DNA from 2 places in the Foliimonas ilicis genome. Region 2 is predicted to be linked to the other one. Evidence: predicted binding sites of a transcription regulator. Region 2 holds the regulator's gene; the other holds the start of a gene.
The links. Region 2 encodes PhoB, which activates phosphate uptake and scavenging genes when phosphate is short. Its sites were predicted from a motif close to TGTCATNNANCTGTCAT; they were not measured.
Positions count from the first base shown of each region.

Region 1: the regulator PhoB is predicted to act here: its motif matches at 9,421-9,437, upstream of phnN (phosphonate metabolism protein/1,5-bisphosphokinase (PRPP-forming) PhnN).

Region 1 is NZ_JBDUUH010000001.1:197,763-212,917, reverse strand. It holds gene dnaK (molecular chaperone DnaK) at 1-1,390, shown strand, start outside; gene ABFT80_RS01040 (acyltransferase family protein) at 1,578-2,669, shown strand; gene dnaJ (molecular chaperone DnaJ) at 2,853-3,986, shown strand; gene pmtA (phospholipid N-methyltransferase PmtA) at 4,167-4,775, shown strand; gene ABFT80_RS01025 (NADPH-dependent FMN reductase) at 4,876-5,466, shown strand; gene pyrF (orotidine-5'-phosphate decarboxylase) at 5,463-6,161, shown strand; gene ABFT80_RS01015 (Tex family protein) at 6,181-8,484, shown strand; gene phnN (phosphonate metabolism protein/1,5-bisphosphokinase (PRPP-forming) PhnN) at 8,725-9,348, opposite strand; gene hrpB (ATP-dependent helicase HrpB) at 9,532-11,988, shown strand; gene ABFT80_RS01000 (ActS/PrrB/RegB family redox-sensitive histidine kinase) at 12,022-13,347, shown strand; gene ABFT80_RS00995 (ActR/PrrA/RegA family redox response regulator transcription factor) at 13,412-13,972, shown strand; gene ABFT80_RS00990 (MmcB family DNA repair protein) at 14,034-14,534, opposite strand; gene ABFT80_RS00985 (helix-turn-helix domain-containing protein) at 14,701-15,144, shown strand.
Region 2 is NZ_JBDUUH010000001.1:746,373-761,527, reverse strand. It holds gene ABFT80_RS03770 (CHASE domain-containing protein) at 1-333, opposite strand, end outside; gene ABFT80_RS03765 (ATP-binding cassette domain-containing protein) at 438-1,226, opposite strand; gene ABFT80_RS03760 (sugar ABC transporter permease) at 1,242-2,561, opposite strand; gene xylF (D-xylose ABC transporter substrate-binding protein) at 2,750-3,793, opposite strand; gene ABFT80_RS03750 (ROK family protein) at 3,973-5,193, shown strand; gene phoB (phosphate regulon transcriptional regulator PhoB) at 5,335-6,030, opposite strand; gene phoU (phosphate signaling complex protein PhoU) at 6,049-6,756, opposite strand; gene pstB (phosphate ABC transporter ATP-binding protein PstB) at 6,780-7,604, opposite strand; gene pstA (phosphate ABC transporter permease PstA) at 7,616-8,938, opposite strand; gene pstC (phosphate ABC transporter permease subunit PstC) at 8,935-10,404, opposite strand; gene ABFT80_RS03720 (PstS family phosphate ABC transporter substrate-binding protein) at 10,496-11,533, opposite strand; gene ABFT80_RS03715 (hypothetical protein) at 11,750-12,004, shown strand; gene ABFT80_RS03710 (hypothetical protein) at 12,047-12,394, opposite strand; gene ABFT80_RS03705 (Csu type fimbrial protein) at 12,840-13,337, shown strand; gene ABFT80_RS03700 (fimbrial biogenesis chaperone) at 13,352-14,068, shown strand; gene ABFT80_RS03695 (fimbria/pilus outer membrane usher protein) at 14,040-15,155, shown strand, end outside.

The DNA of each region.
Region 1 (15,155 bases), 550 kb from region 2:
CCTTGCCTATGGCCTGGACAAGCGCGAAGGCAAGACGATCGCTGTCTATGACCTTGGCGGCGGCACCTTCGATATTTCCGTGCTGGAAATCGGCGACGGCGTGTTCGAAGTGAAGTCGACCAATGGCGACACCTTCCTCGGCGGTGAAGATTTCGACATGCGTCTCGTCGAATATCTGGCAGCCGAGTTCAAGAAGGAACAGGGCATCGACCTGAAGAACGACAAGCTCGCTCTGCAGCGCCTCAAGGAAGCTGCGGAAAAGGCCAAGATCGAGTTGTCGTCCACCACGCAGACCGAGATCAATCTGCCCTTCATCACCGCCGATGCTACTGGCCCGAAGCACCTGACGCTGAAGCTCACCCGCTCGAAGTTCGAGCAGCTGGTCGACGATCTGGTGCAGCGCACCGTCGCGCCCTGCAAGGCAGCGCTCAAGGATGCGGGCCTCAAGGCTGGCGAAATCGACGAAGTGGTTCTGGTCGGCGGCATGACCCGCATGCCCAAGATCCAGGAAATCGTGAAGCAGTTCTTCGGCAAGGAGCCTCACAAGGGCGTCAACCCGGATGAAGTCGTTGCGATGGGCGCGGCCATTCAGGCAGGCGTTCTGCAGGGCGACGTCAAGGACGTTCTGCTGCTCGACGTGACCCCGCTTTCGCTGGGCATCGAAACGCTGGGCGGCGTGTTCACGCGTCTCATCGAGCGCAACACGACGATCCCGACCAAGAAGAGCCAGGTGTTCTCGACCGCCGAGGACAGCCAGTCCGCCGTGACCATCAGGGTCTTCCAGGGTGAGCGCGAAATGGCGCAGGACAACAAGGCGCTCGGCCAGTTCGACCTCGTCGGTATTCCGCCCGCACCGCGGGGCGTGCCGCAGATTGAAGTGACCTTCGACATCGACGCGAACGGCATCGTCAACGTGTCCGCGAAAGACAAGGGCACCGGCAAGGAACACCAGATCCGCATTCAGGCATCGGGTGGTCTTTCGGACGCCGACATCGAAAAGATGGTCAAGGATGCGGAATCGAACGCCGAAGCCGACAAGAAGCGTCGTGGCCTCGTCGAAGCCCGCAATCAGGCAGAAGCGCTGGGCCATTCCTCGGAGAAGTCTCTGAAGGAGTATGGCGATAAGGTTTCGGAAGCCGACCGCACGGCAATCTCCGATGCGATCGCTGCGTTGAAGACGGCTGCCGAAGGCGATGACCTCGAAGACATCAACGCCAAGACGCAGAGCCTTGCAGAAGCTTCGATGAAGCTCGGTCAGGCAATGTACGAATCGAGCCAGGCGGAAGCTGCCGAAGCCGACGCCAAGGCCGATGCAGCCAAGGACTCCGACGTGGTCGATGCTGATTTCGAGGAAATCAACGACGACGACGACAAGAAAAAGTCTGCCTGATCCAATACGCAGATAGACATGAAAGCCCGGCCATCGCGCCGGGCTTTTTTGTATCGGCCCTCTGTCGCAACTTCAGCGTGCATTAAGCTTGTCTAAAGGAAGTCCGGCGATGCTTGCCTCAAGGTGGTAGAAATATCATCAGGGGCCGTGCGGTATCTGCCGCGGGCAATGGGCTGAGGTCGGGCATTTGCATTTCAGGACGCTAGAGATTTGGCGGCTGTCCGCTGCACTTGCGGTGATGATGTGGCATTTCCTGCGCTATGCCCCGCCGGGACATGAGGCTGCCAGCGCGGCTCTGTTTCGTCTGCTGCCGCTCATGGAAATGTTTTTCATGATCTCCGGCTTTCTGATCATGCTGCGCTATGCCGATACGCTGATGACCGAGCCGGGTTCGTTCAGGCGCTTCATCGTGCGCCGCCTGGCGCGGCTCTATCCGCTCTATCTCGTGACATTGATATTCTTCTGCATCGTCGGCCTCGCCTTGCATCTGGGCTATGTCCAGTCGGATCAACCGGAGCGCTACGCGTGGTCGGCGCTACCCGCCAATATCGTGCTGATCCAGGCATGGGGCGTGACTGACGTACTGACCTTCAACTATGTCGGCTGGACGCTTTCGGCGGAGTGGTTCTGCTATTTGACCTTACCCGTCATCGTGCTCGCCTATCGCTGGTATGGAATGTGGGGACTGGCGACTGTCGCGGCGGCCTCGATCGTGGCGCTGGAGATTGCGGTGGCTTTCGGCTGGATCCCGTTTCCGAGCTGGCTACAGGCCAATACATGGGGCGCATACCGTGCCTTCGCCGATTTTGCGCTCGGCGCGCTGGTTGCCATTGCGGTGCGCGACAGCAAGTGGAAGCTTTCCAGCCTGATACCGGGTTGGCTGTGTTTCGTCGCCGCGCTCACGGCCATGGCAACCCTGCAGAATGCTTATGTGATCGTACTGCTGCTGGCTGGAGCGACGTTTCTGGCCGGACTTGCAGAGCGCAATGAGCCGGAAGCCGCGCATTATCTGAAACCGCTTCACCCTATTGGCCGTGTTTCCTTCGGTATCTACATGATCCATCCGGTCATCGAGAGCATTCTTCTCGCGGTGGTGTGGCGCAAGATCGTCGAGCCTATGAATGTGATGAGCTTTTATACCTATTGGTATCTTCCGGCGATCACGGTTCTGGTGGTGGCAATGCTTTCGGATCGTTATTTCGAAGGTCCGGTAAGCAAATATCTCAACGCCCGCTTCGGCGGCGTTGCGAGGCCAGCCGGCGAAAGAAGTGCTGCCTAAGGGCCACAAACCCATTTTACTTGCCTTGAGTCGAGATTTTCTGGCGAAAATTGCGCGTTTGATTGCCGCGCCCTATGGCATACGGGCTCGCGGTTTACTAAATCGAGTGCCAGTCGCGGCGAAAAATAGGCATACAACAATGCATCTCGCTCGAAAAACTGACCACGCGGTTCACAGGACAAGATGAAAGCTGATTTCTACGAAACCCTTGGCGTTCAAAAAGGGGCCGACGAAAAGGAACTCAAAAGCGCGTTCCGCAAGCTTGCGATGCAATTCCACCCGGATCGCAATCCGGGCGACAATGCGTGCGACCACAAGTTCAAGGAAATCAACGAAGCTTATGAGTGTCTGAAGGACCCGCAGAAGCGCGCTGCCTATGACCGTTTCGGCCATGCGGCCTTTGAAAATGGCGGCGGCGCGGGCTTCCAGCAGAATGGCTTCGGCGGCGGCGGTTTCGCGGATATTTTCGAAGACATTTTTGGCGACATGATGGGCGGACGCCAGCGCCGCTCTTCCGGCGGTCGCGAGCGCGGTGCCGATCTGCGCTACAATATGGAAATCTCGCTGGAAGAAGCATTTAATGGCAAGACGGCGCAGATCAGGGTTCCGGCCTCGATCGCCTGCGACGAATGCTCAGGCTCCGGCGCGAAGCCCGGCACGCAGCCCGCAACATGTTCGATGTGTGCGGGCGCCGGTCGTGTCCGCGCCGCACAAGGTTTCTTCTCAGTCGAGCGCACCTGCCCGCAATGCCACGGCCGCGGCCAGACGATCAAGGATCCTTGCCCGAAATGCGCGGGCCAGGGCCGCGTGACAGAGGAACGTTCGCTCTCCGTCAACATTCCGGCAGGCATTGAAGATGGCACCCGCATCCGGCTCGCCAATGAAGGCGAAGCGGGAATGCGAGGCGGGCCTTCTGGCGACCTTTATATTTTCCTGTCGGTGAAGCCGCACGAGTTCTTCCAGCGCGACGGGGCGGACCTTTATTGCAAGGTGCCGATCTCGATGACGACTGCTGCCCTTGGCGGTCAGTTCGAGGTGACGACGCTCGACGGTACGCAGACGCGCGTAAAGGTCACCGAAGGCACGCAAAACGGGCGGCAGTTCCGCCTGAAGGGCAAGGGCATGCCGATCCTGCGTCAGCCCAATATAGGCGACCTCTATATTCAGGTCGCGGTCGAAACGCCGCAAAACCTGTCGAAGCGCCAGCGCGAATTGCTGCAGGAATTCGAGGAATTATCGTCCAAGGAAAACTCGCCGCAATCGAGCGGTTTCTTTTCCCGCATGAAGGATTTCCTGGAATCCTTTAGCGAGCGCTGAACGGCGCTGGTTCGTCGCACCTTTAAAGGATTTAATCGCCGCCGAGTGGGTTCACTTGGCGGCGAATTGCTTTAATATTTCAAAGGCGACGTTTTGCTGCTTTTTTGCGCCGCCAGCTTGCCTTAGCGTCAACGGGCGAATAAGTATCGCAACACTGCTGTTTTCGAGGAGAAGACCTCAATGAGTCGAGGACCCGGATTGCGCAAGGCAATCGCTGAAAAGTTCGACGATGAGGTGCGATTCTTCAAAGGGTGGATGGACAAGCCAAAGGCTGTCGGCGCGATATTGCCGACCAGCGCGATCACCTCGCGGCGTATGGCTTCCGTCATCGACATCCATTCCGGCCTGCCTGTCCTTGAGCTTGGACCGGGTACCGGCGTTATCACCAAGGCCATTCTCGAACATGGCGTGAAGCCGGAAAATCTCTACGCCGTGGAGTATTCGCCGGAATTCGTGAACCATCTCCATCGCCTGTATCCGAAGGTGAACGTGATCGAGGGCGATGCTTTCGATCTTGATCGTACACTTGCGCATGTCGAGCCGAAAACCTTCGATGCGGTGATTTCCGGTGTGCCGATGCTGAGCTTTCCGGTAGCGAAGCGCATTTCCTATCTGAACGCCGCGCTGGACCGTATTCCGCACGGTCGCCCGGTCATGCAGATCACCTACGGACCCAAATCACCGATCCCGCCGGGCCTTGGCGATTATACGGTCGAGCGGTTCGACTTCGTCATCCGCAATATTCCGCCCGCGCATTTGTGGATTTACCGGCGCGCCAAGCGCAACTGACTTTTCCGCCTGTGGAATCTCGGCCATGCACTCGCTCTCGTTTTGACAGCGAGCGCGCAGGCCTATATCCCGAACACACCGAACTTCGGAGCGCTTCTGGATGAACCCCAAAATTCTCGTCTTTGCAGGCTCGATAAGAACAGGCGCATACAGCGGCCGCACGGCAGATGCCGCACAGCGCGAACTGGCGCTTCAGGGCGCCGAAGTCACTCGCATTTCACTGGCCGACTATCCCTTGCCGATCATGGACCAGGATCTGGAAAAAGAGCACGGCGTGCCGGAAAACGCGATGAAACTGGCGCGGCACATTGCGGCGCATGACGGCCTGCTGATCGCCAGCCCCGAATACAATTCATCGATCCCGCCGCTGCTGAAAAATACGATCGACTGGGTAAGCCGTATTCACAAGGATGGCGGCCGTCCGTTCAAGCCGTATAGTGGCAAGGTAGCAGGGCTGTGTTCCTCATCCGATGGGAACTTTGCGGGCATACGTGGGCTTTATCATCTGCGTTCCGTGCTGATGAATTGTCAGATCGAAGTGATCACGCCGCAATGTTCCGTGCCGCGAGCGCATGAAGCCTTCGACGAGAATGGAGATTTCCATGAAGAACGTACGCGCAAGGCCATGGAAAACGTCGTGCGCACGCTGATTGATCGCGCGCACCAGTTGTCAACGAGGAGCGAAGCATGAAGCCTGCAGACCATCTCATTGTCGGATTGGACGTGCCGAGCGTGAAGGACGCGGAAAGCGTCGTGCGCGATCTGGATGGCATCGCGAATTTCTACAAGATCGGCTACCAGCTTGCCTACGCCCCCGGCGGGCTCGATTTCGCGCGCGAACTGGCGAGCGGCGGCACGAAAGTCTTCCTCGATCTGAAACTGCTCGACATCGACAATACGGTCGCCAAGGGCGTCGAGAACATCGTGAAAATGGGCATGTCCATGCTGACGCTGCATGCTTATCCGAAGGCGATGCGGGCTGCCGTGGAAGCCGCGCGTGGTAGTAACCTTTGCCTTCTCGGCGTGACCGTCCTGACATCCATGGACGAGCGCGATTTGATTGAGGTCGGCTACGAATACGATCCGCATACACTGGTCCTGCGCCGCTCCGAACAGGCGCTGACTGCCGGAATGGGCGGCATCGTCTGCTCGGCAAGCGAGGCGTCTGCCGTGCGCCGCATCGTCGGGCCTGATCTGGCGGTCGTGACGCCTGGAATTCGCCCGGCAGGCGCGAATCATGGCGACCAGAAACGTGTGGTGACGCCAAGCGATGCGCTTCGCAACGGTTCCAGCCATCTGGTCGTTGCACGGCCGATCGTTGCAGCATCGGATCGCCGCGCTGCGGCACAGGCCATCCTTGCCGAAATGGCAGGCGTAGCCGCCTGATAAAATCATGAGTATTGCAATGTCAGAAAACGCCAGGCGCATCCCCGGCCTGATCGCCGGTGAAATCAACGCGAAGGCAGAACAGGTCGCCGCTGCGATAAAGCTGCTGGATGAAGGCGCGACCGTGCCGTTCGTCGCGCGCTATCGCAAGGAGGTCACGGGCGGGCTGGACGACACGCAATTGCGCACGCTTTCCGAACGGCTCGTATATCTGCGCGAACTCGATGCGCGCCGCGATGCGATCCTCGATTCGATCCGCGGACAGGGCAAGCTAACCGACGAACTTGCCGGCAAGATCGCAATCGTGACGACCAAGGCCGAGCTAGAAGACATCTATCTACCCTACAAGCCGAAGCGCCGCACGCGCGCCGAGATTGCGCGCGAGCGCGGGCTGGGGCCGCTGGCGGAAGCGATTATGGGCAATCGAGCGCTGGTTCCAGCTGAGCTTGCCGCTACTTATGTGGGCGGTGAAGTTGCCGACGTGAAAGCCGCACTCGAAGGCGCGCGCGACATCATCGCCGAAGGCATTTCCGAAAACGCCGACCTTCTCGGTCGCCTTCGTGCGCATATGCGCGAAAACGCATTTCTTCGCTCGAAGGGCGTCGAGGGCAAGGAAGAGGCGGGCGCGAAATTCTCCGATTACTTCGACCATCGCGAGCGCTGGGCGACCGTCGCCGGGCACCGCGCGCTGGCCATGCTGCGCGGTCGCAACGAGGAATTCCTGTCGCTCGATATTGAAGTCGATGCCGACGACACGGCCAAGGTGAAGCCTGTCGAGCGGATGATTGCCCGCGCCTATGACGTAGCATCGATGCAAGCCGGCGATGTCTGGCTGATGGAGGTCATTGGCTGGGCATGGCGCGTGAAACTCTCGCTCAGCCTCTCGCTCGATTTGATGCGCGAATTGCGTGAACGCGCTGAAGAAGAAGCGATCAAGGTTTTCGCGCGCAATCTGAAGGATCTGCTTCTGGCCGCACCTGCCGGTTCACGCTCGACTATGGGTCTCGATCCGGGCATCCGCACCGGCGTCAAAGTCGCGATCATGGACGGCACCGGCAAGTTGCTCGACACGACGACCGTTTATCCGTTTCCGCCGAAGAACGATGTGCGCGGCACGCAGGCCGAGCTTGCGCGGCTTATCGGCAAGCATGGCGTCGAACTGATTGCCATCGGCAACGGCACTGGCAGCCGCGAAACCGAAAAGCTCGTCGCCGACATGCTGTCGGATATGCCTGCACCCAAGCCGCAAAAGGTGATCGTCTCGGAAGCCGGTGCGTCCATCTACTCCGCCTCACAGACGGCGGCGACGGAGTTCCCCGGCCTCGACGTTTCGCTGCGCGGTGCCGTTTCCATCGGGCGCAGGCTTCAGGACCCGCTTGCCGAACTGGTGAAGATCGAGCCGAAATCGATCGGCGTCGGGCAATACCAACACGATGTCGATCAATACCGTTTGGGGCGCTCGCTGGAAGCTGTCGTGGAAGATGCGGTGAATGCGGTCGGTGTCGATCTGAACACGGCGTCAGCGCCGCTTTTGGCCCGCGTTTCAGGTGTCGGCGGATCTCTGGCGGAAGCGATTGTTGCGCATCGCGACGCGACCGGGCCTTTCTCGACACGGCGCGGCCTGCTCGACGTTCCGCGCCTCGGCCAGCGCACATTCGAGCAATGCGCGGGCTTCCTGCGCATTCCCAATGGCAAGGAGCCGCTGGATGCTTCAGCGGTGCACCCGGAAGCCTATGGTGTTGCCCGCAAGATTGTTGCTGCCTGCGGCCGCGATCTGCGCACGCTGATGGGAGACAGTGCAGCGCTCAAGGCGGTCGATCCGCGCGCCTTCGTGGATGAGCGTTTCGGCCTGCCGACCATTCGCGACATCATCGCTGAAATGGAAAAGCCGGGCCGTGACCCGCGCCCCGGTTTCAAGACCGCAACTTTTGCCGACGGCATCGACGACATAAAGGATTTGAAGCCCGGCATGACGCTTGAAGGCACGGTCACCAATGTCGCGGCCTTCGGTGCCTTCGTCGATATCGGCGTGCATCAGGACGGGCTCGTGCACGTCTCGCAACTGGCCGACCGTTTCGTGAAAGACCCGCATGAAATCGTCAAGGCAGGCGATGTCGTGAAAGTGCGCGTGACCGAGGTCGACATCAAGCGCAAGCGCATCGGCCTGACCATGCGCAAGCATGATGGCGATGCAGGGCGTCCTGCGCCCTCGCAGGACAGAACGCCGCGTCACCAGCCGAAGCAGCAACCGTCTCAAGCCAAGCCGCAGCAATCACAAGGCTCGTTTGGTACGGCATTGGCTGATGCTTTCAAGAAGAAGTAGGCCTAGAGCCCTTCATATTTGGATAGAAAAGCTGGCGGGACAGCGCCCCGCTCTGTCCTGCCGGACATCTCCCCCACGAGGGGGGAGATTGGCTTTCCGCTTTTGCAGGCGCCAAGTTTTGCAACAATCAAAATTGGCGAAATCATAGATGAAATCTAATCTCCCCACCTGTGGAGAAGATGTCCGGCAGGACAGAGGGGGGCGCTGTCCCGCCTACGTTTCTATTTAAAAATAAGTGCTCTAAACAGTCCCGGACACATCCGCGAAGGCGAGCGCCTTACGGATAGTAGCAACCAGACGTTCGCCGCCGATTTCCGGTGTGTCGCTGTTGTCGATGCGCGTTACGGGAACGTCCGATTGCGCGATAACGGTGCGTGCAAGCCTTGCCGAAATCTCGTTGCTGCCTTCACGTCCGCGCGCGGCGAGCCTGCCTGCGAGAATGTCTTCCGACGCTGTGACCTCGATCAGCGTCACATTGGCGTAGCGATCGAGCAAAGCGGGAATGATTGCGCGTGAGACATTCGCGATCACCACGCGGCCGTCCTCAATGTCGAGATCGGCACTCGCCGGTATGCCGTAGCGAAGATCGTGCGCCGACCAGCATATGGCGAAGGCGCCTTCTACCTCGGCCTTCTGGAATTCGGCATCGCTCAGCGTGTCGTGATCTTCCGTGCTGTCGCTCTCGCGCGTGATGACACGGCGGGCGAAGCAGACATCTTCCAATCCGGAAAGTTGCTTGCGCGCATAGGCGATCAGCGTGTCCTTGCCTGCCCCGCTTGGGCCGGTCACCGCGATGAACACGCCGTTTCGAAGGGGCAGGTGGCTGCGTGTCATCTCGCGTTCGATCAAGGCTGAAACCATCATTCCATTTTGCGCTCCCGGCGCCGTACAATCAACATTCCGTCACTCGAATCCATCATGCCATAAGCGATTTCTGTGACGGATTGACGAAGCCGGAAGTGCAGGGGCGTTGCGCTCGGCTTGGCCATGCTGGTATTGCGCAGCCATGAGACAAGCAGTTTCACAAAGACCGATGGGATCGGGCGAATGATCGCTCTGCCGGAGCTTCCCGTATCGATGGTGCTGAAACCTTTGGCGCAGGCGCTGGAGGATGGCAGCAGTGCCGTGCTGGTCGCACCGCCCGGTGCGGGCAAGACGACGCTTGTGCCTTTGGCGCTTCTCGACGCTCCCTGGCTGGGTGACGGGAAAATCCTGTTGCTGGAACCGCGCCGGCTGGCAGCGCGTGCGGCAGCGCGCAGAATGGCCTCCCTGCTTGGCGAAGAGCCCGGCGGAACTGTCGGCTACACGATGCGCATGGAATCCCGCGTCGGGCCGAAAACGCGCATTCTGGTCGTCACCGAAGGCGTGCTGTCGCGCATGATTCTGGACGACCCGGAATTGAAGGGCGTCAGTGCTGTTCTTTTCGACGAGTTTCATGAGCGGTCCCTTGATGGCGATTTCGGACTGGCGCTTGCGCTCGACGTTCAGGGCGCGTTGCGTCCCGATCTGCGGCTGCTCGTCATGTCGGCGACGCTGGACGGCGCGCGTGTTGCAAGGCTGCTTGGAGATGCTCCGGTGATCGAGAGCGAAGGACGCAGCTTCCCCGTCGAAATCCGTTATTCCGAACGCCCGGCCGGAACACCTGTCGAAGATGCGATGGCCAAGACGATCCGCGAGGCACTTTATTCGGAGGAAGGCAGCGTGCTTGCCTTCCTGCCCGGCCAGCGCGAGATCGAGCGCACCGCCGAGCGATTGAACGGGCATGTCGCAGACAATGTCGATGTGGTTCCGCTTTACGGAATGCTCGATGGCAAGGAGCAGGACGCTGCAATCCGCCCGCCGCCGGAAGGCCGCCGGAAGGTGGTGCTGGCAACCGCGATTGCAGAAACGTCGATCACGATCGACGGCGTGCGTGTCGTAATCGACTCCGGCCTGTCCAGATTGCCCAAATACGAGCCTGCCAGCGGCCTGACGCGGCTTGAGACGGTTCGCGTGTCGCGAGCCTCTGCCGAACAGCGGGCGGGCCGTGCAGGTCGCACAAGGCCCGGTGTGGCGATAAGGCTCTGGCGCACCGAGCAGACGGCAGCGCTTTCAGCCTTTACGCCGCCCGAAATCCTCGAAGCGGATTTATCGGGTCTGTTGCTCGACTGCGCAGCTTTCGGTGTCAGCGATCCGTCGAGCCTGGCATTTCTCGATCCGCCGCCTGTTCCCGCGTTGAACGAAGCGCGCGCGCTTCTGGAGCGGCTGGATGCGATCGATGGTGCCGGGCGGTTGACCCCTTCGGGTGAAAGGATGCGTGGTCTGGCACTGCCCGTGCGGCTCGCGCATATGGTTGCGGAGGCAGCGGGTGATGGTCATGCATTGGAGGCTGCCGAAATTGCCGTTCTTTTGACCGAACGCGGCCTTGGCGGCGACAGCGTCGATCTTGAGCGCAGGCTTTCGCGTTTCAGGACGGACAGATCGCCCCGCGCTACTGCTGCCCGGAAACTGGCTGAGCGGCTGGCGAAAGCTTCGCCTTCATCGAGAAAGGAAGACGATTCTTCCGCAGGCCGATTGCTGCTTCACGCCTGGCCGGACCGCGTGGCGAAGGCGCGCGGCGAGCGTGGGCGGTTCGTGCTGGCCAATGGCAGCGGCGCGATGCTCGATGTGGCTGACCCACTCGCAGGCGAAGGATTTCTGGTCGTAGCCGATCTTCAGGGCAAGGCGCAGAATGCACGCATATCTGCTGCGGCTGCGATTTCGGAAGAGGATATACGCTCCGTGCTTGGCGCGAAGATCGAACGCCGTTCGGAAACGAGTTTCGATGTCGCCCGCAGGGCGATCCGCGCGCGCGAAACATTGCGGCTGGGCGCAATCACGCTGACCGAGCGGCTTTTGCCGCCGCCGCAAGGCGATGAAGCCGATCATGCGCTGATCGAGGCGATCCGCGAACATGGTCTCGGCATTCTGCCGTGGAATGGTGAGCCGCAGGCGCTGCGCCACCGTCTGTCCTGGCTCCATCGGGGCCTTGGTGCGCCCTGGCCGGAAATGTCGGACGAGGCATTGCTGGAAACGCTCGATGCCTGGCTCTTGCCCTTCATGCCGGGCAAGGCTTCGCTTGGCGAATTGGCAGGCGGTGCATTGCAGGCAGCGCTCATGTCGCTGGTGCCGCACGATCTTCAGCGAAAGCTCGCAACCCTTGCCCCGACGCATTACGATGCGCCATCCGGCAGCAGGCTTCCGATCTCCTATGATGGTGAGTGGCCGGTGTTGTCGATCCGCGTGCAGGAACTGTTCGGGCTTGGCCAGCATCCGGCCGTCGCGGGCGGAACCGTTCCGTTGACGCTAGAACTTCTTTCGCCTGCGCATCGCCCGATCCAGACGACGCGCGATCTGCCAGGTTTCTGGCGCGGTTCATGGACCGATGTGCGCTCCGACATGCGCGGGCGCTATCCTCGACATGAATGGCCGGAAGATCCGGCATCCGCACAAGCGACAAACCGCGCCAAGCCGCGCGCCAGATAGACATATGCGCCGCCAACACGGAGTATGAGCACCATGATAAAACCGCTGCGAACGCCCGATCTTCAGCAGAGCCACAGGCTACGGCTCAATACGCTGATACGGCTTCGCTGGCTGGCGGTCGTCGGCCAGAGCGTCACGGTCATCGTCGTTGCCTATGGTTTTGAATTTCCACTGCCGGTCAGCCTGTGCTTCGCGCTTATCGCATGTTCGGCCTGGCTCAATCTGTTTCTTACGTTCCGGTTTCCGGCTGCACATCGTCTCAACCCGCTGGCGGCGTTCGGAATCCTGACCTTCGATTCTCTGCAGCTTGCCGGGCTGCTCTATATGACCGGCGGGCTGACCAACCCGTTTTCCATTTTGATGGCCGTGCCCGTTGTTATCTCGGCAACCTCGCTGCCGCTTCGGCTGACGATATCGCTGGCATTGATCGTCATGGCGGCTGCCACCGGGCTGGCGTTCTTTCATTTTCAGTTGCCCTGGTTCGAAGGCACACAGCTTCTCATGCCCTTCATCTATGTTTCGGGCGTGTGGATGGCTGTTTTGTCGAGCATCTCCTTTACGGCCTTCTACGCCTGGCGCGTTGCCGAGGAGGCGCGGCTTCTGGCCAATGCCCTGGCGGCGACCGAACTGGTGCTGCAACGCGAACAGCATCTCTCCGCGCTCGACGGGCTGGCCGCCGCCGCCGCGCACGAACTCGGGACCCCGCTGGCAACGATTGCGCTGGTGTCGAAAGAGATGGAGCGCGCGCTGGGCAGCGATTCCCGCTACCACGAAGATGTCACGCTGCTTCGGTCGCAAAGCGAGCGCTGCCGCCAGATCCTGAAGCGGCTGACCAGCCTGTCCTCCGAAAGCGAGGAGCATCTGGCCCGCCTGCCATTCACCTCGCTGATCGAAGAGGTGATCGCTCCGCATCGTGATTTTGGCATCACGATCAAGCTGGAGCCGGGCGCCCTGATCGGCACCGAGCCAGTTGGTCGCCGCAACCCGGGCGTCATTTATGGTCTGGGAAATCTGGTCGAGAACGCCGTCGATTTTGCGCAGGCCGAAGTGTTGGTGCGTTGGAAATGGGACGAGAAGAGTATCGTTCTTGAGGTGGTTGATGACGGACCCGGCTTTCCGCCGGAAATCCTCGACCGGATCGGTGAACCCTATATGTCTACAAGACAGGGCGTGGATTCCGGCGGCGGGCTGGGTCTGGGTCTTTTCATCGCGAAGACATTGCTCGAACGATCAGGCGCATCCTTCACCGTGCAGAATGCTAATGAGCGCGGAAAAGGCGCTATAGTGACCATCGAATGGGAGCGGGAGACGTTTTTAACGTCCGGTTTTGCAGCTTTTCCCAACTTTGACGCCGCCTGAATTGGAAAAATAACCTTTTGCCCATTATATAAGCGTGAAAGAAAAATTGACGGACGAATGCATGATGACCGCAGACACGATTGAAGGCACCATCACCGGAGACGACATCACCCTTCTGATCGTGGATGACGACAAGCCATTTCTGACCCGCCTTGCGCGCGCAATGGAAGCGCGCGGGTTTCAGGTGGAGACTGCCGAGAGCGTGGCGGAGGCCGTCGCCAAGGCAAGAGTGACCCCGCCAGCCTATGCCGTTGTCGATATGCGGCTGGGCGATGGAAACGGCCTCGATGTCGTCGCGGCGATCCGCGAAAAGCGCGACGATTCACGTACGATTATCCTGACCGGCTATGGAAACATTGCAACTGCAGTCACGGCGGTAAAGCTCGGCGCAATCGATTATCTGTCGAAGCCAGCCGACGCCGACGATGTGTTTGCAGCGCTGACCCGCACGACCGGCGAACGTGCCGTTCCCCCGGAAAATCCGATGTCGGCAGATCGTGTGCGTTGGGAACATATCCAGCGCGTTTATGAAATGTGCGAGCGCAATGTTTCGGAAACCGCGCGCCGTCTCAACATGCATCGCCGCACCCTGCAGCGCATTCTGGCCAAGCGCGCGCCGCGCTGATCTTTTTGTATGAGCATCGGAATAGTCCGAAAACCGCGGACCACTTTTCGGTCTGATGCCTCTACTCGCTCTCGCCTTCAAGGGCAGGCACTGAAACGCCTGCCAGCTCGGCTGCCAGCAACCGCGCTGCACCCGCCCGCGCGATCCGCAGCATCAGGCTTTTTCGCGTCGCAGGCGGCAGGCGGTGTTCAGGAGCCTCGCGCATAATCTCCGCCGCATAGCCATCCGAAAGAATGAAGCCGCATTCCTCCGGGAAGATATTGGCCGGCACGTCAGGATGCGTCGCGAAGAAGAAGCGGTCCGAATGCAGCCGATATTCCGGCCATTTGCGATCGACCCGAAAATCCTCGATCGAGGATTTGATCTCGATAATCCATATGTCGCCACGCGGCGTCAGCGCCACAAGATCGGCCCTGCGCCCGGTTGCCAGTGACAGTTCCGGCAGGACATGAACCCCCATTTGCATCATCAGCCGCTGCACCCCGCGCCTTATAATCATGGCACGCTCGGACTGTCGGCCATCCGCCAACGGGTTCAGGGGAATCGGTGAAATGATCGGCATCAACGCATCATGCCATCAAATGTTCTCGTTTTGAACCTGTTTTTGATGTGAGAGTTTTGCCACGAGAAGGATTTTCGACACCATCAATTCATATATTGCGTTTATTTCGGATATTGCGGATAGTGATTCGGGGTCTTATATGCAGCGTAAATCAAGGAAATGAACCATGACAAAGCTGCTTGATCGACCAATACTGCCATCGGCTGATGATGCCGAGCTCGCCGCACAGGCCAGTCGCCAGCTTTCGCGTACAAAACACGAAGGCGCTGAATTGAAGGTTCAGGTTGGCAATGAGACTTTGCGCCTGCCTAAAAGCGTTGGTGATTTACTTTACCGCCTTCTGACCGAAATGGCGCAGGGGAATGCCGTAACGATAATCCCGATTCATGCCGAACTCACGACGCAGGAAGCGGCCGACTATCTCAATGTTTCGCGACCATACCTTATTCGCTTGCTTGAGGAAGGTAAGCTGCCGTTCAGCTTGGTAGGTACCCATCGCCGTGTCAAATTCAGCGACTTGGCAGCTTATCGAAAGAGCACAGAGGAAGACCGGAAGAAAGTGATGGAGGAGTTGGCTGCGCAGGCGCAAGAATTGGGGATGGGCTATTAAGACATCACCAT
Region 2 (15,155 bases):
TTCAACCGCGCCTTCTTGCCCCTTTTCGATCAGCCGCACGAAGCCAATGCCACGTAACCCTTCGAAATTGTCCGAAACGTTCAGAGCGTCGAAGAAGGATTTGAATTCGGAAGGATTGACGGTCCCCTGCTCTACCTTGAACAGCGCCTGTGTCGATCGCAGCAGCGACATGTGGAGATCGACACGGCTTTGAATGCGATTGAGCGCTTCGTCGGCTGTCGCATCAAATTTGATGCGCGCAGCTTCCTGCGCGGCAAAATATGCAAACAGAGCAACAGCGGCAGCGGCAATTGCCACGGCAAAAAACACGACGCCTGGAAAAAACTTCTTCAAGTCGAATACTGCCGGTTTGATCCCACCATATTCCTTATTAGCGTCTGGCTACGCGAATGCAAACGCACTCGCGTAGCTGCCAATAATCGGGAGAATCTGTCCGTTCAGCTTTTGACGACAAGCGCGCCCGGACCCGGAATGGCGCCCGGAGGACATTTGCCAAGAATGATCATGCCAAGCACTTCATCCTGGGTCACATCACTTGTCTTTGCTGTGCCGACCACCTGACCGTTTTTCATGACGCAGACCCGATCCGAAAGATCGAACACGTCGTGAATATCATGGCTGATGAGGAAGATACCGATACCGTCCTGCTTGAGCTGCTTTACCAGTTCACCAACCTGCGCGGTTTCCTGAGGACCGAGAGCAGCCGTAGGCTCATCCATGATCAGAATGCGTGCATTGAAGAGAATAGCCCGTGCAATCGCCACTGACTGACGCTGACCGCCCGAAAGCTTGCTGACCGGATCCTTGAAGCGCTGGAACCTCGGATTGAGCCTGCCCATGACCTTGCGGGCTTCGGCTTCCATGGCAACATCGTCAAGCGTGCCCCAGCTGGTCTTCAGCTCACGGCCGAGAAACAGATTGGCTGCAGCATCCACATTGTCCGCCAAAGCAAGCGTCTGGTAGATGGTTTCGATACCGTATTTCTTGGCATCGCGCGGATTGCTGATCGAAGCTTCCTCGCCATTTACGAAGATCGTGCCTGCATCGCGCTTATAGGCGCCGGACAATATCTTGATAAGCGTCGACTTGCCCGCGCCATTGTGGCCAAGCAGCGCCACGACTTCTCCCGGAAAAAGATCGATCGAGGCGTCGTCCACGGCACGAATGCCACCGAAGGCGATCGATATATTCTTCATATCGATCAGAGGGGTTTGCGTTTGATCCATCGCTTTTCTCCCCGATTACTGCGTGCGACGGCGATAAAGCGTGTCGAGCCATACGGCCACGACCAACACTATGCCGACCACGATGTTCTGAAGCGGCGTATCGACGCCGAGAAGGACCATGCCCGATTGCAGAGACTGCATCAGCAGCGCACCCAGCATCGCGCCTGCAACCGTGCCGACACCGCCCGAAAGCGACGTGCCGCCGATAACCGCTGCCGCGATGACCAGAAGCTCGTCCAGCGTGCCTTGCGCGTTGGTTGCCGCATTGAGGCGCGATGTCGAGATTGCCGCACCGATTGCCGCGAGAAAGCCCATCAGCATGAAGATTTTCATCGTTACCCAGCGGGTGTTGATGCCAGCGAGCGCTGCCGCCTCCGGGTTGCCGCCGATGGCGAACACATAGCGTCCGAAGCGGGTTCTGGTCGTGATGAAGGTCATGATGATGCCCGCAGCGATCGCTATCAGAACCGGTATGGCGATGCCATGCGCGATGAACAATCCGCCTTCGGGAATGGTGATATTGTTGGCTTCGGCATAACGCCGGACTGTGCCTGCTGGCCAAGGATAGGAATTGGCGACCCACACGGCACCGAGAATGACGCCGCAGGTCAATACGCCAAGGAACGTTTCAGCCCATACGGGGCGAAGCGGAAACTTGAAGCGCTTGCGCTGCTTGCGACCTGACAGCAGCATGAAAACCACTGCGGCACATGCAACAAGGCCGACGATCCAACTTGCGGTCGCACCTATAGAGCCATCCGGCCCGCCGCCCATCAGGCGGAAAGTGGCATCCATCGGGGCGACGGTCTGGCCACTTGTGACCCACCAGGCCGCACCGCGCCAGACAAGAAGTCCGCCAAGCGTAACAATGAAGGCAGGGATGCTGAGATAGGCAATCAGAAAGCCCTGAAACGCTCCGATCGTGACGCCCACGATGATACCTGCGGCAAGCGCGATCATCCAGATTGTAGGGTCGCCCAGCGGGAAACCCATCATTCTGGGGAGCCAGACAGCTTGCGTAACACCCATGACCATACCAGCAAAGCCAAGCAGCGAACCGACTGAAAGATCGATATTGCGCGTAACGATCACCAACACCATGCCGGTCGCCATGACAGTGATGGATGATGACTGAACGGAAAGATTCCAGAGGTTTCGCGGCGTGAGAAACAGGCCGTTCGACAGAAAATGAAAGCTGATCCAGATGACCAGCAGCGCGCCGACCATGCCGAGCATGCGGGTGTCGATTTCCGTCGCCTTCAGAAACCTTGCGACCGGTCCAAGCTCGGACGATCTTGCTCCGTCCGGCATTCCGCTCGATGCCACTTCACTCATGAAGTCCTCCCGACAGTACGGCTTGTTCCGTTACTGTGAACATGGACCGGAACCGAACGCCATGTTTGGCTACTTCGGGACAGGTCATACGATAGTTTGAACCATGATCAGGCTTCGTACCAGCCCGATCTAGACCCCAAGAAAAACGCCGCGGCTTCTTGGCCGCGGCGTTTCGCTAAATGGTCAAATTATTTGCAGGCCGGAACCGAACCGGCAGCAACGCCCTGACAGACAACGTCCTTCGAGACCCAGCCTGCGTCGATGATGACGTCAAGATTGTCCTTCGTGATCGGAACAGGCTTCAGGAACACCGAGGTCATCTCGACCTTGTTCGGACCGCCATCGAACTTCACTGCGTTCGGAATCTTGTCCATCTCAGTTCCGTCAGCAAGCTGCGAAGCGATTTCGGCAGCCGTCTTTCCAAGCTCACGCGAGTCTTTCCAGATCGACACGGTCTGCGTGCCAAGCGCGATGCGGTTCAGCGCAGCATGGTCGGCATCCTGCCCGGAAACCGGAACGGAACCGGCAAGGCCCTGTGCGTCGAGTGCAGCAATTGCACCGCCTGCGGTACCGTCATTGGCCGCAACGACTGCATCGACCTTGTTGTCGTTTGCGGTCAGGAACTGCTCCATGTTCTTCTGCGCGTTAGCCGGCAGCCAGCCATCGGTGTAGGCTTCGCCGACATTCTTGATCTTGCCGGAATCGATCGCTTCTTTCAGCACTTCCATCGCGCCCGCAAACAGGAAGTCTGCGTTCGGATCGGCACCCGAGCCTTTGATGAAGACATAATTGCCTTCCGGCTTCACGTCGAACACGCCCTGCGCCTGCATGCGGCCGACTTCCTTGTTGTCGAACGTCAGGTAGAAAGCGTCCTTGTTTTCGATCAGGCGGTCATAGCCGACGACCGGAATGCCTTCGGCGACGGCTTTTTCGACAGCCGGTCCGATTGCGCTGGAATCCTGCGCAAGGATGATGAGCGCGTTTGCGCCCTGGCTGATCAGGCTTTCAACATCGGTGAGCTGCTTTGCGGCAGACGACTGCGCATCGGCCGAAATATACTTGTCGCCCGCAGCTTCGAGAGCTGCCTTGATGGCGGCTTCATCGGTCTTCCAGCGCTCTTCCTGGAAATTGGACCAGGAGACGCCGATGATCTTGTCTTTCGCCTGTGCCGCGACCGAAAGCGATAGCGACATGGCAACGCCCGCCAGAATGGCGGTGGTAAACTTATTCATGATTTCCTCCCAAGCGCCGGAAAGCGCGACTACGATTATAAAGCGTCAGAGCAGCTTTTTTTCGAGCTCCGAAATAAATAGTGGCGCAAGCCGTGACTTCTGTCAATATCCGCCTGTACGCCGTAAACGGGCCCTCACGAACAAGAGGCCCGCGACGGGTGCGGGAGGAGTTAAGCCACATGCCGGCTGGAATAAGACATGATGATTTGCGACGCCGGAACAGGGCGATGGTCATCGCTGAAGTGCGCCGCTCGGGACAGCCATCTCGAACCTCCATAGCGAACGCCACGGGCCTCAGCCATTCCACCATATCCGCCATCTCGTCCGACCTTATGGGTGAGGGAATTCTTGTGGAGACGGCCTCGGCAGAAACAGCAAAATCAAGGCGCGGAAGGCCTCAGGTGGGATTGGGTCTTAATCCGAAGGCCGCCGCCACGGTCACGATCGTCCTGTCCCTCAATCATCTGGTAGGTGCTCTGATCGACTATTCCGGGGTCATGGTCGCCGAAGAAAGCTGCAAGCTGCCGACGCTCGAACTCTCTCAGGAAGAGCTGATTGAGGCATGTATCGCGATGGTCGAGCGTCTAGTCAAAAAGAACAATACGCAACGTAAGATCCTGCGCCTGATGATCGCCGTGCAGGGCATCACTGATTCGCATTCGCGCAAGATGCTCTGGTCGCCGATCACCAGCCACACAGATCTGGAACTGGCCGATCTGCTCGAAAAACGGTTCGGAATTCCCTCGACCGTCGAAAACGACTGCAACATGATCACAGTGGCGCTGCGTTGGCGCGATCCGGATCGCTACAAGAACGATTTCATCGCCATCCTGCTGTCGCACGGCATCGGCATGGGACTGATGCTCAAAGGTGAATTGTTCACCGGCACGCATTCATCCGGCGCCGAATTCGGCCATATGAACCATCTGCCGCATGGCGCGCTTTGCCGGTGCGGACGGCGCGGCTGCGTCGAGGCCTATGCCGGAAATTATGCGATCTGGCGCAATGCCCACGGTTTGGCCGAAGATGTAGCCCCACTGGTCGACATAGACGACGCCGACATGCTGGAACTTGCAGAAAGCGCCCGGAATCATCCCGGCCGCGTGCGCGACGCGTTTCATACCGCAGGCGAGGCAATTGGCTATGGTTTGGGAAGCATGTTCGCGCTGATTGACCCTGCCCCGGTCGCCGTTGTCGGCATAGGGGCCGCGGCTTTCGATCTGATCGAACCATCACTACGCGACGCGATAGCCAACACCGCAGGCGGACAGCACAACAAGGCAATCAGCTTCGCCGCGATCCCGGACGAGTTCTCGCTCATCCGCGAGGGCAGCGCCATGCATGCGCTGACCCATATCGACAGCGCGATCTTCGCGCCGGGCAACGGTACGAAGACCTAGAGCCCTTTTGATAATTCGCCCTGCCGAGGCATATAGTGTGGTTTTCGAGAACCGGAGCGGAGCGTACATTTGGTACGTGAGCACCGGAAGCGCAGAAAACTGCGCTAGATGTCCGGCAGGGTAGAATTTGCAAAAGGGCTCTTAAAGCTGGTCTTCCTGGATCGCGTAACCCGCGCCGCGTATCGTGCGGATAACGTCCGGCATACGGCCTGTGTTCACCGCCTTGCGCAGACGACCGACATGCACATCGACCGTTCTTTCGTCGATGTAAATCGTTTCGCCCCAGACATTGTCGAGCAACTGGCTGCGCGAGAACACGCGGCCCGGATGCCGCATCATGAATTCCAGCAGCCGGAATTCCGTCGGCCCGAGCTTGATCTCGCTTTTCTTGCGATAGACGCGATGCGCTTCGCGGTCGAGCATGATGTCGCCGACCTTGAGAATGCTCGAAAGCACTTCCGGCTTTGCCCGGCGCAGAAGCGCCTTCACGCGTGCCATGAATTCAGGCGTCGAGAACGGCTTGACGAGATAATCGTCGGCGCCCGTCGCAAGCCCCCTCACCCGGTCGCTTTCTTCGCCGCGCGCCGTCAGCATAATGATCGGCAACCTTTGCGTTTCAGGACGCATGCGCAGCCTGCGGCAAAGCTCGATGCCCGAAATCGCCGGGATCATCCAGTCGAGCACCAGCAGATCGGGAACGTTTTCCTGCAGCCTGATCTCGGCCTCGTCGCCGCGCGCGACGACCTCGACCTGATAGCCTTCGGATTCGAGATTGTAGCGAAGAAGAACGCCAAGGGGTTCTTCGTCTTCAACCACCATGACTTTTGGTGCGATCATCGCATTTCACCCGTCATTCTACTCGGCAAGAACCGTCATCGTGGTTTCATCGAGTTTAGGTCTGTTCGGTGGCAATTGCTCGCCCGTCATCACGAAATAAGCATTTTCGGCAATGTTGGTCACATGGTCGCCGATGCGCTCGAGGTTCTTCGCGCAGAACAGAAGATGCGTGCACGCCGTTATGTTGCGCGGATCTTCCATCATATAGGTCAGCAATTCGCGGAAGATCGCCGTGTATTTGACGTCAATCTTCTCGTCTTCGGCGCGAAGCGTGCGCAATGCATCCGGTTCGCGCGCGACATATTTGTCGATGACCAGCTTCACCTGATCCAGAACCAGCGCGGCCATGGAATCGATGCTGTGCGACAGGCTCTTCGGCGCCGCCGTCTGGCCGACCGCGCTGACGCGCTTTGCGATGTTCTTCGCGAGATCGCCGATGCGCTCCAGATCGCCGGCCATGCGGATCGCGCCGACGACAGCGCGAAGATCCTGCGCCATTGGCTGGCGCTTGGCGATAAGCGTTATCGCACGGTCATCGAGTTCGCGCTGTTTCGCATCCATGATCGCATCTTCGGAAACGACGCGCTGGCCGAGTGCGGAATCCGATGAAAGCAGCGCACGAATGGCGTCCGCGACCATCGAACCGGCATTGTCGCCCATTTCACGAATAAGGCGGTCGATCTGCTCAAGTTCTTCGTCAAAGGAGGTGACGGTATGTTCGCCCATGATCTGTCCTCGTATCCCAACCGTCAGCCGAAGCGGCCGGTGATGTAATCCTGCGTGCGCTTGTCGTCCGGGTTGGTGAACATCTTTTCGGTCGCACCCTCCTCGACCAGATAGCCGAGATGGAACATCGCCGTGCGCTGCGAAACGCGGGCTGCCTGCTGCATGGAGTGCGTGACGATGACGATCGTGTAGTTCTGGCGAAGTTCGTCGATCAACTCCTCGACGCGCGCAGTCGCAATCGGGTCGAGCGCCGAGCACGGCTCGTCCATCAGGATCACTTCCGGTGAAACGGCAATTGCGCGCGCAATGCAAAGGCGCTGCTGCTGGCCGCCCGAAAGCCCAGTACCTGGTTCCTGAAGCCGATCCTTCACCTCGTTGAACAGACCGGCCTTCTGCAGGCTGCTTTCAACGATCTTGTCCATCTCGGTTTTGTTCTTGGCCAGACCGTGAATGCGCGGTCCGTAAGCGACATTCTCATAGATCGACTTAGGAAACGGATTAGGCTTCTGGAACACCATGCCGACACGGGCGCGCAGTTCGACGACGTCGATCTTCTGCGTGTAGATGTCCTCGCCGTCCAGCGTGATCTTGCCTTCGACGCGGCAGCTTTCGATCGTGTCGTTCATGCGGTTGAGGCAGCGCAGGAAGGTGGACTTGCCGCAGCCGGACGGGCCGATAAGCGCCGTAACCTGCTTTTCGCGCACGTTCAGATCGACATCGAACAGAGCCTGTTTTTGACCATAGAAGACGCGAACCTTTTCGCCCTTCATTTTCAGTTGTTCGTTCGTCTCTGTCATTCGCTTACCCAGAACTGCTTCTTCTACTGCTTGTTCGGTCATTATGTTCATAATCCGTGCTCCTACCAGCGCCGTTCGAAACGGCGGCGAAGTATGATTGCAGTGATGTTCATTGCCGCGAGGAAAAGCAGCAGGATGATGATGGCTCCCGAGGTGCGCTCCACGAAGGCGCGCTCGGCCTCATTGGCCCACATGAATATCTGCACCGGAAGCGCTGTCGCCGGATCGAATGGCGTTGATGGGAAGTTGGCAACGAAGGCCACCATGCCGATCAACAGCAGCGGCGCGGTTTCGCCGAGCGCCTGTGCAAGGCCGATGATCGTGCCGGTCAGGATACCAGGTGCGGCCAAAGGCAGAACGTGATGAAACACCATCTGCATTTTCGATGCACCGACGCCAAGTGCGGCAGCACGGATCGACGGCGGCACGGCCTTGAGAGCGGAGCGCGTCGCGATGATAATCGTCGGCAGCGTCATAAGCGTCAGCACCAGACCGCCGACGATGGACGCGGATCGCGGTAGCCCGGCAAAATTTATGAAGACCGCCAATCCCAAAAGACCGAAGACGATGGAAGGCACGGCCGCGAGATTGTTGATGTTCACTTCGATCAGATCGGTGAAGCGGTTCTTCGGCGCGAATTCTTCCAGATAGATGGAAGCGGCAACGCCGATCGGCAGCGCCAGCACCAGCACGATAGCCATCATGTAGAGCGAACCGATGATCGCAACACCCATGCCGGACGTTTCCGGGCGGCTCGATGCGCCGAAGGTGAAGATACCCGTATTGAACTTCTCTACCATCGAACCGTCAGAGGTAAGCTGGTTCATCCAGGTCACCTGCTGGTCCTTGACCTTGCGGCGCGCTTCGTCGACGCGCAGATCGATCTGCCCCTTATGGGCGGAATCGACGTCGGCATTGGCCAGCACCCAGACATTCTGCGTCGTACTTATGATGGACGGGTCTTCGACCACCATGTCGCGAAGCTGCGTGCGAACCCCTTGCGAGATCATGCCGCCGAGCAGACGCGACTCCGCGCGGCTTGCGCCATCGAGATTGACGCCAAGCTTGGTCGCAAGCGCATCGCGGGCCAAAGTTGAATAATTCGCCATCTGCAGCACGGACGGATCGGTCGCACGTTCGTTCTTCGGATCGATCGTTTCCGCATTAAAGGTGATCGGAAGGCTGATCGACGTCTGCCAGAAAGCCGTGTGACCATCGCGCACGACGGTATAGAGCAGCGCCAGCAGGAAAAAGATGCCGAGCGCGATTGCGACGATGCCGTAGATCTTGAAGCGGCGCTCTGCAGCGTAGCGCTTCTTGATCCCGATATCCCGCCGCGGACGGGCAGCCGTGGTGCCGACGTCTTGGGTGGTGAGGTCGGTCATTCGTACTGCTCCCGGTATTTGCGGACGATGTAGAGTGCGAAGATGTTCATCGCGAGTGTGATGACGAAAAGCGTGATGCCGAGCGCGAAGGCGACGAGCGTCTGCGGCGAGGTGAATTCGAGGTCGCCCGTCAACTGGTTGACGATCTTGACCGTGATGGTGGTCATCGCGTCGCCGGGATTGATGCTGAGATTGGCGGCGACACCCGCCGCAAGCACCACGATCATCGTTTCACCGATAGCGCGCGATCCGGTCAGAAGGAGTGCGCCGACAATACCCGGAAGTGCTGCCGGAAGGATAACCCGCTTCATCGTTTCGGAGCGCGTTGCACCAAGACCCAGCGAGCCGTCATTCATGGCGCGCGGAACCGCGGTGATGATGTCGTCCGACAGCGAAGACACGAACGGGATCAGCATGATGCCCATGACAAGGCCCGCCGTCAGCACGCTCTGCGCGAGGATGAAGGGTTGCCCGCCATAAAGTGCTGCGCTCAGATCACGCAGGAACGGACCGACCGTAACCAGCGCGAAGAAACCGTAGACGATGGTCGGGATACCGGCCAGAAGTTCAAGCACCGGCTTGACGATACCGCGTACTCGTCGCGAAGCGTATTCGGCCATGTAGATTGCTGCGAAAAGGCCGATCGGCACGGCAAACAGCATCGCCACAAGCGCGATATAGAGCGTGCCTGCGAGAAGCGGAATGAGGCCGAACTGTCCCGCCGCGCCGCCCGAACCGGCTGCTGCAAAACGCGGATCCCACACCGTTCCGAAGAAGAAGGTCATCGGCGATACGGAATTGAAGAAAGAAATCGTCTGGAAAAGCATCGAAAGCACGATGCCAACCGTGGTCAGGATCGCGATGGTCGATGCCGCAAGCAAAGCCCACAATATGACACGCTCGACATTGTTGCGCGCGCGTGCCCGCAAAGCGATGCGGGAAAGGCCGTAGACGGCACCAGCCGCAGAAAGCAGAATTGCAATGATCGCCGCATACCGCGCCGACCCATCGGTCATCGCGTTATATTCCTTGGCGGCGGGGATCATATAATCCTCGCCATTGGCGGCAATCGCGACACCCTTGGAGCCGAGAACGCTGCGCAACTGCTCAAAGCCCTGATCGGCCTCGGCCAGTTCGGTGTTGTTCAAACGCCTAAGCCCGCCACCGATGCTCTTGATCATCCCGACGACAAGCGTCTGGTTGCTTTCCGGCATGGATTGAACGGTCTCAGGCAATCCGGACTTCAATGAAGTTTCGACGATCGTCGGGCTGGCGATTTTCCAGGCCGCGAAAAGAAAGAGCGCGGGCAGAACGGCGAGAACCAGAACGAATGCGCCGTGGTAGCCGGGCCTCGAATGCGGCTTCTCGCCACCAGCGGATTGCTGCGAAACGGCGCGCTGCCGCCCCAGAAGAAAGCCGACGATACCGATGGCCAGAATGATCAGTACGACAGAGAAGACGCTCATGAATATCGATTGCCCTGAAGGCGGCTAAATATCACCGCGGAACAGATTTGAAGAAGAGGGGCGCGGCCAGGCCGCGCCCCTCGACTTTCAATTACATGGTTTTGCCGGCTTCGAAAGCCTCGCGCTGAGCGTCACGCTCGGCATCGGGAGCAGCAACCAGGCCGTATTCGGCAAGCGGGCTCTCAGGGCCGACCATTTCGTCGGACAGGAAGAACTCGACATATTCCTTGAGGCCGGGGATGACGCCGACATGTGCCTTCTTTACGTAGAAGTACAGCGGGCGCGACACAGGATATTCGCCTGCGGCGATCGTCTCTACCGAAGGCTCAACGTCGCTCACGGTTGCGACCTTCAGCTTGTCTGCGTTGTTTTCGTAGAAGGCCAGGCCGAAGACGCCGACGCCGGTCTTGTTCGAATTGATGCGGGCAAGCGTTTCCGTGTAGTCGCCGTCGATGTCGACAGCCTTGCCGTCCTTGCGGACTGCGACGCAGGCAGCGTGAGCAGCCTTGTCGTCAGCGCCGGAAGCCTTGATCGCTTCGAGTGCGCCCGAAGCTTCGCAGCCGACGGCAAGAAGCTTTTCTTCGAAAACTTCACGTGTGCCGTGCTTTTCACCCGGAATGTAGGCGGCGATGTCCCAATCGGGAAGGTTCGGGTTTACTTCGTTCCACTTGGTAACGGTGTTGTTCACAAGCTTGCCGTCAACGACGACCTGTGCGGCCAGCGCCTTGTAGAGGTCTTCGGGAACCAGTTTCCAATCCGGGCCGGCAATGTCGGTTGCGAAGACGATGCCGTCATAACCGATCTGGACTTCCTGGATTTCAGTCACGCCATTGTCGGCGCAAGCCTTGACTTCGGATTCCTTGATCGGACGCGAGGAGTTCGCAATGTCGATGGTGTTTTCACCAACGCCCGAGCAGAATTCCTTGAGGCCGCCCGAAGAGCCGCCGGATTCGATGATCGGGGTTTTGAAGTTGCCGAAGGACTCGCCGAAATTCTCGGCAACGATCTTTGCATAAGGAAGCACGGTCGAAGAACCGGCAACCTGAATCTGGTCGCGGGCGGCGGCAAAGCCCGCCGAGCCGGCGAGCGTCAGCGCTGCAGCCGACACGGTTAGGAGGAATTTGTTCATGGGAGCCTGCTCCTGTTCGGATTTGGTAACTCGACGCCGTTTTTTCAGCGACGCGTAAGCCCATATCGCCGGTTTATTACAGTCTCATGACAGTTTCATGTCGGCTCAGTAACTTCGGAACGCCATACCGGAAGTCTTTCATCAGGCGCATTGCCAAACCCGTCCTGTGGCTTACATTTTCGGATATTGTCGATCGAAACACGGGCTTGGAAAAAAATGGCTTCTAAACAACCTATTGCGACTGCGCCCAAGGACGGTTCCCGCGTTCAGGTCTACTGGACCGATTTTGACGGGCAGGAAAACGAGTCCATCGCACGCTATCGCTCGCTTGAAAAGCTGAAGGCCGCTGGCAGTGAATGGGACGAGGCGGATGCCGGCTGGTGGACCTTTACCGACAGCAGCACCCAAAAGAAGATCGAGCCGCATTCATGGTCATCCGGCAAGGATGACGAAACCGAGGAAGACGCCTAGGCATCGGACAAAAAGTCACCAGTTTTCGGGACGCACGGCAATCTATTGACCGAGGCCGATGGAACATTGCTTCTGCAACACCTGCATGTTCAGCGCGTCGACCTCGCCTTTCAACTCGGAGATTTTGCCCTCGCGCTCCTTCGGTGAATTTATCATGCTCTGCGTCATGCCCGTGAACGCGACGCTGATTGCGTCGGCACGGTAGCGCTCCGACTGCGCGTCGGAAAGCAGCGCAAGTATTGTCACCTTCTTGTCCCGCTCGGATATGAGCAGCGAACAATCGAGTTCCGCAAACCGGTTGTCGGTCACCGGCTTGGCAGCAATCGCCCCCGGCGGCGTGGCGCAACCGGCAACAAAAACAGCGATGTAGGTAAAGAATGCCACAGGCATGATCATATGCATGGCGCAGCTATGCACGGAGTAAGTGGCGAAAGTTCGAACGGACCTGACAGATGGATCGGCCTTCGCAACCCCTGATTTTTTTCGAAAACATACAAGCTCTACCTACGGTATAGTTCGTCTATCGACATGAACACCCTGAATTCCCGCAGCATTTTTTGAATATGATTTGCAATCATGAATTGTACAATTTTCTACAATCCAAAAATTCGGCAATTCACTCCGGTAAAAAACTAAAAAATCTACTGCATTAATAATGATTATTGATGATAAAAAACAATAGTTTTATATTCTGGAATTTCCATCTAAATTGAATTTTCAAATATTAATGACTTAGAAATAGAATCAGCTATGGTTAGTGTGGGGGCTTTGGGGATTACCGGTTGGTGATCTGGGCAATTCGCGCTCAACTTCCAGCCGTAAGCTGGAGGATGTAATGAAACCATCAAACCTGACTTATGTCGCAGCGCTTCCGTTATTGTTTGTACTCTCGGGCACAGCGTATTCGCAGACAGCGACGACACAATTCAATGTACAGATCACAATCAACGCCGAATGCTTGATCAATTCAGCAGGGGATTTGACCTTTCCGGCAACAGGCGTGATCGACGCCGCCGTGGACGCGACCAGCGACATTGCAGTCCAATGCACCAACGGCACGGATTACGATCTCGGCCTGGATGCAGGCCAGGGCGCTGCGGCCACCGTTGCAACACGCCAAATGACCGGTCCCGGCGCCGAAACGGTTGATTATTCCCTTTATACAGACCCTGCCCGCTCGACCGTTTGGGGCAACACGGTCACGGTCGATACCGTCGCAGGCACAGGTACGGGCACCGAGCAGGTTTACACGGTCTACGGTCAGGTACCGACGCAGGACACACCTACACCCGGCACGTATAACGATATCATCACCGTCACTTTGACCTACTAAAAAAGGAGAAAACCATGCGCTCGCTCGTTTTTTCCTTCACTATTCTTGCCTCGTTTCTATTCGCAACGATTACCCACGCGACCTCGCTTCGCGTGGCACCCGTGGTGCTCGACCTTCGCACGCCTACAGCAAGCTCGACACTGCGCGTCTGGAACGATGCCAAAACGCCGGTTAACGTTCAGGTCCGCGTTTTCCGCTGGGCTCAGAAAGACGGTCAGGAGACTTATGTTCCCACAAAAGACGTCGTCGTCAGCCCGCCGATAACGACACTCCGTCCGGGCGGTGAAAATATCGTTCGTGTGGTGCGGACATCGAAACGTCCGGTAACGGGCGAGGAAAGCTACAGGCTGGTGGTCGATGAATTGCCGGGGGCCTCTCGCAAGAAATCAGGCACCGTTACTCTGGTGGTAAGACATTCGATCCCTCTGTTCTTCGCAAATCCCGAAGCGGCGGGGGCGGAACCTTCCTGGACCGTTCAGGCCCAGCGCGGCGGCGTGCTGGTAAGCGTGCGCAACACAGGATCGATGAGGCTGAAAGTTTCCAACCTTTCCATAAACAGCGGCGGTCGTGCGGTCGCAAAACGGGACGGTCTGGTGGGGTATGTGCTTGGCAATTCCAGCGCAAGCTGGTTCGTGCCGGGATCGGGGCGGGTTTCAGGTCGTAACGTAACGATAAGCGCTGATAGCGAAACGGGACGGTTCGATGCAAATGCGCGTCTTGTCGGCGGCTAGCATTCTAATTCTACTGTCATCCGGTTTCGTCTTTTCGTCGGTTAACAAAACACTTGCCCAGTTTCCGGATGCCACCTCGCCGCCTCCAGAAGATACTCCTTCATCGGGAGAACGTGCGCTGTTTCTGGAAGTATTCCTGAACGGCGAAAGCACGGAACTGATCGCCGAGTTCCGGCAGGATGCGAATGGCTCCTTCTTCATAGAGCCGCAGCAGCTTCGCAATGTCGGCATCGAAGCCCCGCAAGAGGCGATCGACGCGGATGGTCTAGTAGACGTCACGAAGCTCCCCGGCATTGCCTATGAATATGACGAGACAAGCCAGAGCATCCGCTTCAGTGCCGACTTCGACAGCCTCTCGACCCGTGTGATCGATGCACATGAGGCGTCGGAGGAAAAGGACGAAAGCGCCGTGCAGAATTCGCTCGGCGCGCTCGTGAATTACACGATCTATGCTAGCACGAATGGCGACAGGCTGGATGACATGTGGTCCTTCGAGGGGGTTTCGGGCCTTTTTGAAACGCGTGCATTCAGCGCGCTCGGCGTCGTTTCCAGCAGCTTCGTGGTGAACAGCTCACCCAATGAATATTACAAATCCACCCGGCTCGACACGACCTGGTCCTACTCTCACCCGGCGACGATGCTGACCTACCGCGCCGGCGACGTCATATCGGGCGGCCTGCCCTGGACACGGCCCGTGCGTCTCGGCGGCCTGCAGATCCAAAGAAACTTCGGTCTTCGCCCAGATCTCGTGACCATGCCCCTACCCGAGATTTCGGGATCGGCCGCCGTACCCTCCACGGTCGATGTCTATGTAAACGATGCACGCAGGCTGTCGCGCGAAGTACCGACCGGCCCCTTCCAGATCACCAACCTGCCGGTCGTCACCGGCAGCGGTGTTGCGCGCATCGTCGTGCGCGATGCGCTGGGCCGCGAGACAGTTTCGGAAAGCCCGTTCTTCGCATCGTCCGATCTGCTTGCGCCGGGACTGTGGGATTTTTCCGCCGAGGCCGGATTCGCCCGCCGGTTCTTTGGCACCGAGTCCAACGATTATGACAAGCGCATATTCGGATCGGCCACGGCACGCGTC